2 regions of the Pseudoalteromonas sp. Ld20 genome follow, and region 1 is predicted to be linked to the other one. Evidence: riboswitches for the same ligand, from Rfam matches in the RefSeq annotation. Region 1 holds a riboswitch; the other holds the start of a gene.

Region 1 (3,420 bases):
GCTTTTAAAAATGCTAAGTAACGATCTGACCCTGTGGATTGAATTTCAGGGTAATGGCGCGCAATTGCACTATCAGCTAATGCCTGTAACGCTGACACGTCCCCTTGAGTTGCTAAATACTGAAAAGACCCCACTCTAATATGGCTACTTGCAACACGCGTTACTATCGCACCTTGCTGTGGTGGTTGCCTATAAACCGTTTCTCCACTGGCAACCACGGCTAAACAGCGTGTAGTCGGAACACTTAAGCCATGCATTGCTTCACTCATAATGTATTCACGTATCGCAGGGCCAATAGCACAGCGCCCATCACCACCACGAGAGAATGGCGTAGCACCGGACCCTTTTAACTGAATATCCCACAGCTGTTGATGTTGATCAGATACGGCACCCAATAAATGCGCGCGGCCGTCTCCTAAGCGTGGTGAAAAATGCCCAAATTGATGCCCTGAATACCCCAACGCAACGGCCGCAACAGTGCTGTTACTGGTATTTCCGCTAAAGATGGATGCGCGCTCTGACGGACTCACTTGAATATCGAGCTGTTTAGCTACCGCCTCATTCCAAAGTAATAAAGTTGGTGCAACAACAGGGCTAGGTAAATCAGGGACTGCAAAATCTTCTGCAATGTGAGTATAGCGACTAACAAGTTTCATTGGATTCCTTAGGCTTCGGTTGTTTGTATGCCAACGCGGTTATCACCCACGCTGTATGCCACTAATAAACTCAGCACTTGGAGGCTTAAGCCACTTTGCTGCTGTAATTCATTAAAAAAGTGCTGTGCGCTATTTAGTGATTTTTTAGTTTGCAAACCACCATCAATAATTTTATGCCCACGAAGATAAGCCTCAACATCACGCGACAACAAAAAGGTATCTTTGCCTAATGCGCGCAGTGTGTACGGGCCTGTGTTACCCCCTAAACGTGCACCGTGCTTTTTAAAATACGCCCACAAACCAATTATATCGTCACTTGGCCAATCAGCCACAAACTGACTAAAACTGCCATGCTGCTGAGCAACGTCGTGAATCATATATGCATTTTCTGGAATAGTTTGTACTTTTTTAAAGTTGCGAATAATACGTTCGTCAGTTGCTTTTTGCTCTAGCATATCAGGTGGCATCATCAGTAATTTTTCTACATTAAAGTCCCAAAAAACCTCTCTAAAGCCTGTCCATTTACTATTAATAACCGACCAATAAAAGCCGCTTTGAAATACCTTACGGGTAAACTCTTCAAGCCATGCATCATCAGGCAAGCATTTTAGTTGCTTATTAGAAAGCGGCGCGTAAAGCAATTGCTCAAGCATCGCTTCACTGCCTTTACGCTGCGCTGCTCGCTGATAAATTTCCTGAAATTTTTCCATTACTGAATACCCTTAAACCGACTTTGTTTGCTAGTGTACGAAAAAAAACATTAATACGTAACCACCCTCTCGAAGCGATCGTTCAAAAGCCAACTTGACACCTAGACGGCTAAAATGCTTTAATCACTGCCATTACCCCTATTTAAGGTGTAAGTTTTTTATTTAATGAAACTTACACTGTGGGCTAGAAGAGGTGCGTTATTCAGGTAACGTATGTGAGGAGCACACACTCCAATGATCATACGTGAGGGGAATTAACGCCGAGAAGTAACATTTTTTGTGAAGGGTTACTTCGGGCGACTGGGTTGAATCCCAGCGACTGTCACCAATAACAGCGCTGCTGTTAAATTTTTTGGTGGAGAGCTTCTGGTCTTAGCATGATAAGGCCATTGCGCCCTATTATATTAAGCCCATTCGCTCTTCGGATTATATTAGTTCGAATGACTACGATGCGGCGCACTTTCACGTACCCCACAGCATACTCATCGAACACTCTATAAGTTCGTTGTAGATGAAAAACAATTTTGATTTAAACAACTATCCTTTATGGACAGCACTTGTAACGCCTTTTACTGACGCTGGCGAAGTCGACTATGCGATTCTTGATCAATTAGTTGCGCAACAGCAAGCAGCAAATAACGGCATTTTACTGCTTGGCAGCACAGGCGAAGGCCTTGCCTTAACGCTTAAAGAGCAACAAGCCATTGTTGAACATGTATGCCAATTAAATCCGACCGTACCGCTTATGGTTGCTGTTGGCGGTATGAACCTCAAACAACAAATTGCTTGGGTTGAATACTGCAATAAACTGCCTATTCACGGCTACTTACTTGGCTCTCCTCTTTACGCAAAGCCAGGCGTGATTGGTCAAACCCACTGGTTTGAAAACCTACTCGATGCCAGTGTTCATCCATGCATGCTTTATAACGTCCCAGGGCGCAGCGCTGTTGATATTCCACCTGCCGTAATTAGCAATTTAAAAAATCATAAAAATTTATGGGCGCTAAAAGAAGCCAGTGGCGACATCGCCAAGTTTGAAGGTTTTAGAAATGCCGCACCACAGTTAGCTATTTTTAGTGGTGATGACGCACTTATGCCTTACTTTGCCCAAGCGGGTGCAAAAGGTTTAGTGTCTGTTGCAGCCAATGCGTGGCCGACACAAACCCATGAATTTGTAAAACGTAGCCTTAGCGGCCAACACCCCAATTTATTTGCCGATTGGTCACAAGCGATTCAAAGCTTGTTCGCCGTGGCAAATCCTATTCCCGTTAAAGTATTGATGCATTTACAAGGGCGTATTACTAGCCCGTATTTGCGCCCACCTTTAACGCACCTTGAGTTAACGCAAACTGATTGTATCAGTAATGCAAATAACACCATTTTATCTTGGCATTAAATACAGGTTTTTATAATGAGCTGGTTAGAACTATTAAATAATTTAGAATCGGGCGCAGTACGCGCAGCAACACAAGACGATAACGGCCAATGGCATGCAAACGTTGAAGTAAAAAAAGGTATTTTAGAAGCGTTTAAAAACGGCACTAATACTGAATTCGCTGGTGGTTTTGTAGATAAACATAACCTAGCACCACAAGAATTCACTGCTGAAAATGGTGTGCGTATGGTACCAGGTGGCTCAAGTGTTCGCCGCGGTGCACATGTTGCTAAAGGCACGATTATCATGCCACCAGCGTATGTAAACATTGGTGCATTTATTGACGAAGGCACTATGGTTGATAGCCACGCCTTGGTTGGTTCGTGCGCGCAAGTAGGTAAAAATGTACATTTAAGCGCTGCAGTACAATTAGGCGGCGTACTTGAGCCAATTGGCGCAAGCCCTGTAGTCGTTGAAGACGACGCATTTATTGGCGCAGGTTGTGTGATTGTTGAAGGCGTAGTCGTTAAAAAAGGCGCAGTACTTGCCCCTGGCGTACGTTTATCAGCCACTATCCCTGTATATGACTGCGTAAATGAGCGTCAGCTTGATAAAGGCGAACCTATTCCAGAATACGCGATTGTTATACCAGGTTCTCGTCCGGCATCAAACGCATGGG
Region 2 (3,420 bases), on a different contig from region 1:
ATAAACATGTTTATTCTTTTATCTCTTTAATTGTGGATTTTATGCCGGCGTTATTTTTTCAGCAGCAACTAGTCATTACAAAGCACACGATGCAGCCACTCAATACACACACTATTTTATTATGTGATGCCCAACATTTAAATATTGATAAGTTCGATTTAAATACGCTATTGAGCCCTTTTGAACTCGCGGTGATCACTCGTCGTAAAAGTAACAAAGCCAAGCAAGAATATTTAGCCACTCGACTGCTGCTTAAGTATTTAGTAAAGCAAAGCTCCCCAGAGTTTGCCAAGTTACCAGCTCATCATATTAGCTCTGAATTTGACGAGCCTAGCAGTAAATTACTCATACATATAACGGGCAGTAACACCGTGTTTAGCAGTTGCCTGTCGCACTCAAACTGTTTTGTCGGTGCCGCGCTGAATATTGAGCGAATTGAGTTTGGTTTTGATATTGAAAAAATAAGCACAAAGCGCCCATTTGAAAAGCTCGCAAAGCATTTTTACCACCCTGATGAAGTAAATTTAATAACGCAAAATCAACAACAAGGCGCTGAGCGATTTTTTAGAATATGGACCTTAAAAGAAGCACTCGCTAAAGCCACTTGCCAGCCGATTGCTAAATTACTGAGTCCCAATGTGTTTGATCAATTAACGCAGGCTCATTTGCGCGCTGTAAGCTGCCAATATAATGAGTTTGATGTGAGTGTAGTGAGTAATCAGAGCACTGACTGGCAGTGCTCTGTGGTAAATACTATCGACCAATTACGCGGCGTTTTGAACTTCTAATAAGCGGCTATGAATAGCTTGTACAACGCGATCCGATTCAGCTTGTTCGACCAAAAAGCATAAGTTGTGCTTACTAGCACCATGGCAGATTAAGCGAATATTAAAATCACTTAATACGTTCATTAAATTCATTTCGTGCTGACGTAATTGAATTTGTGAGCCAATCAGCGCCACTAGCGTTAAATTGTTCTCTACCGAGACATGGCAAAACTCTGCTAATTTATCTAAACAGTCTTGATCAAGCTCAGGACGCGATGCATTTGGCGCGTTATCCAATGTAATAGCCACGCTTATTTCTGACGTGGTAACTAAATCAACCGAGATATTAAACTCGCTTAAAATCGTAAACACGCGCGCTAAAAAGCCGCTGGCTAATAGCATTTCAGGGCTCTTAAGCGTAAGCAATAACTGGTTTTTACGCTGTGTAACTGCACGAATACCTGGCAATTGTGATTTTTCACGTTCAATCCACGTACCACCACGCTCTGGTTCACGGCTCGAACCTACAAAGACGTTAATGTGACTACGGCTTGCTGGTAAAATAGTCGCAGGGTGTAGCACTTTAGCGCCAAAAGTGGCCATTTCTGCTGCTTCATCAAAGCTTAAGCGCGCAATCGGTGTTGCTTTGGCACATAAACGTGGATCAGTACTAAATATGCCCACTACGTCTGTCCAAATATGCACGCTTTTGGCGTTAATTGCCTCGGCTAATAATGCTGCGCTGTAATCTGAACCGCCACGACCAAGAGTGGTCGTTTGGCCATGCGCATCACTGCCTATAAAACCTTGTGTGACAATAACGTGCTCAGCTAATAGCGGGATCAAATGCTCTTTCGCAGCCGCAGCGGTGGCCGCTACATCTGGTGTAGCCTTTGAAAACTGGCTGTCTGTTTTTAATACTTGGCGCACATCAAAACGAATTGCGTTTAAACCATTCAAACGCAGCACCTGAGTAAATAAATACGACGATAAGCGCTCACCAAAACTCAGGAGTTCATCTTGTTGTTGTTTTGATTTAACGCCTTCACTGGCTAAAGCTTGAAACGCTTTAATAGTTTCGTCAAAGCCATGGGCTAAGTCCGCATCAAGCGATAGCTCATTTAAAATAGCCTCTTGAATGGCTAACACGCCGGTGATGTTTTCTGCGCGTTCATCCATTGAGATATCTTTTTTACACAATGCAACAAGGTGATTAGTGACACCTGCACTGGCACTTACAGCCACTACGCGTACATTGTTATCGGCTACAATAATTTCACTGCAACGACTCATAGCGTCAAAGTTGGCCACACTGGTGCCGCCAAATTTTGCTACTACGTGATCTGTTTTTTGGTTTTGTGCTGACTGTTGCGCGTTATTAGCAGCTAATTGGGTATTCATGTCGTCTCCTTTTGTGGCATTCAAACCACGGTAATACAAGAAGAACTTGGCAAGGGGGTGCTCGATAAGAAAAGTCCACTGCCAGAAGCTCTCCACCTAATTTGGTGACAGTTTTGAGGATTCAGCCCCATAAACCGAAAAACCACTGTGACGTGCAGTTGTTTTCCTCGGCGAATATTTCCCTCCTTAATGGTCGTTGGCAGTCGTCGCCTCACATTAAGTACCTAAATACCGCACCTCTTCTGAATGTTAGATTAATTGCATTTTATAATTGCCAATTAAAATAACAAAGCCCACATAAAGTGGGCTTTGAAAGTTATCGTTTAGACGTCTAGCTGTCAAGTTGTTTTAATTAATAAAGGTCATTAAATAAAACTACCTGCTAGATATGAGCCCATATAACCGATTGTATACGCTATTAATAAATACAACGACATACGTAAATAACTTAAAAATGTGAGTGCTTTTACTTTACTCATCGCAATAATACCTGCCGCAGAGCCAATAATAAGCATTGAGCCGCCTACACCAGTTGCATACGTGAACGACAACCATTGTTGCGGACTCATGACTATTTCAGCTTTAAGCAGCGCAGCAGTCAGCGGGACGTTATCTACCGCAGCAGAGAGTATACCCATTAAGTAGTTTGCATACTCTGGTGCCATTAACTCATACAAATTCGTAAACTTGCTTAGCATACCCACTTCTTTTAGCGCACCAACAAGCAGTAGTACACCCACAAAAAACAGCAGCGTGTCGTATTCAATTTCACGAATGTAGTCGATGATTTTTTTGTTGACGTCTTTTTTGCGCATTAAAAATTGCGCCGTCAAAAACATTAACGATAAACCAAACAAGAACGTTAACAATGGAGGTACGTGATACATCACACTAAGTGTCAGCGTTGCAATAATCGTCGATAAGAAAATAACGGCAATGGTTATATCCGTTTTTTCAATTCGGCGATCTTCTTGCTTAGTAAACTGCACCGCACCGTTTAACCCAAATGACAGCATAACGGCCAATAAAGCAACACTAAATAATGCAGGGGCAATTAACAGTAGTAAATTTCCAATACTGACTTTACCATCAAGGAAAATCATCAAGGTTGTTACGTCACCAGTAATTAACGACACACCACCAGAGTTAACACTGAAGATGATTAACGTTGCGTACTTAATCAGTTTTTTCGGGTCCAGTTTTAACGACATAACAACGGCCAATGAAATTAGCGTCGCGGTAATGTTGTCTG

The links. Region 1 has a riboswitch for lysine ahead of dapA (4-hydroxy-tetrahydrodipicolinate synthase). Riboswitches for the same ligand answer to the same signal wherever they lie in the genome.
Region 2: it holds a riboswitch for lysine, as region 1 does, so the genes downstream of both, lysC (lysine-sensitive aspartokinase 3) here and dapA (4-hydroxy-tetrahydrodipicolinate synthase) in region 1, are expected to answer to the same signal.

What each region holds. Positions count from the first base shown of each region.
Region 1 covers NZ_JBISHB010000030.1:40,471-43,890, reverse strand. Annotated here, with positions in the region: gene ACJJVX_RS05890 (protein adenylyltransferase SelO) at 1-656, opposite strand, end outside; gene ACJJVX_RS05885 (DNA-3-methyladenine glycosylase I) at 665-1,366, opposite strand; lysine riboswitch at 1,547-1,740, shown strand; gene dapA (4-hydroxy-tetrahydrodipicolinate synthase) at 1,878-2,762, shown strand; gene ACJJVX_RS05875 (2,3,4,5-tetrahydropyridine-2,6-dicarboxylate N-succinyltransferase) at 2,778-3,420, shown strand, end outside.
Region 2 covers NZ_JBISHB010000041.1:45,556-48,975, forward strand. Annotated here, with positions in the region: gene ACJJVX_RS15870 (4'-phosphopantetheinyl transferase family protein) at 42-788, shown strand; gene lysC (lysine-sensitive aspartokinase 3) at 765-2,168, opposite strand; lysine riboswitch at 2,246-2,418, opposite strand; gene nhaD (sodium:proton antiporter NhaD) at 2,534-3,420, opposite strand, start outside.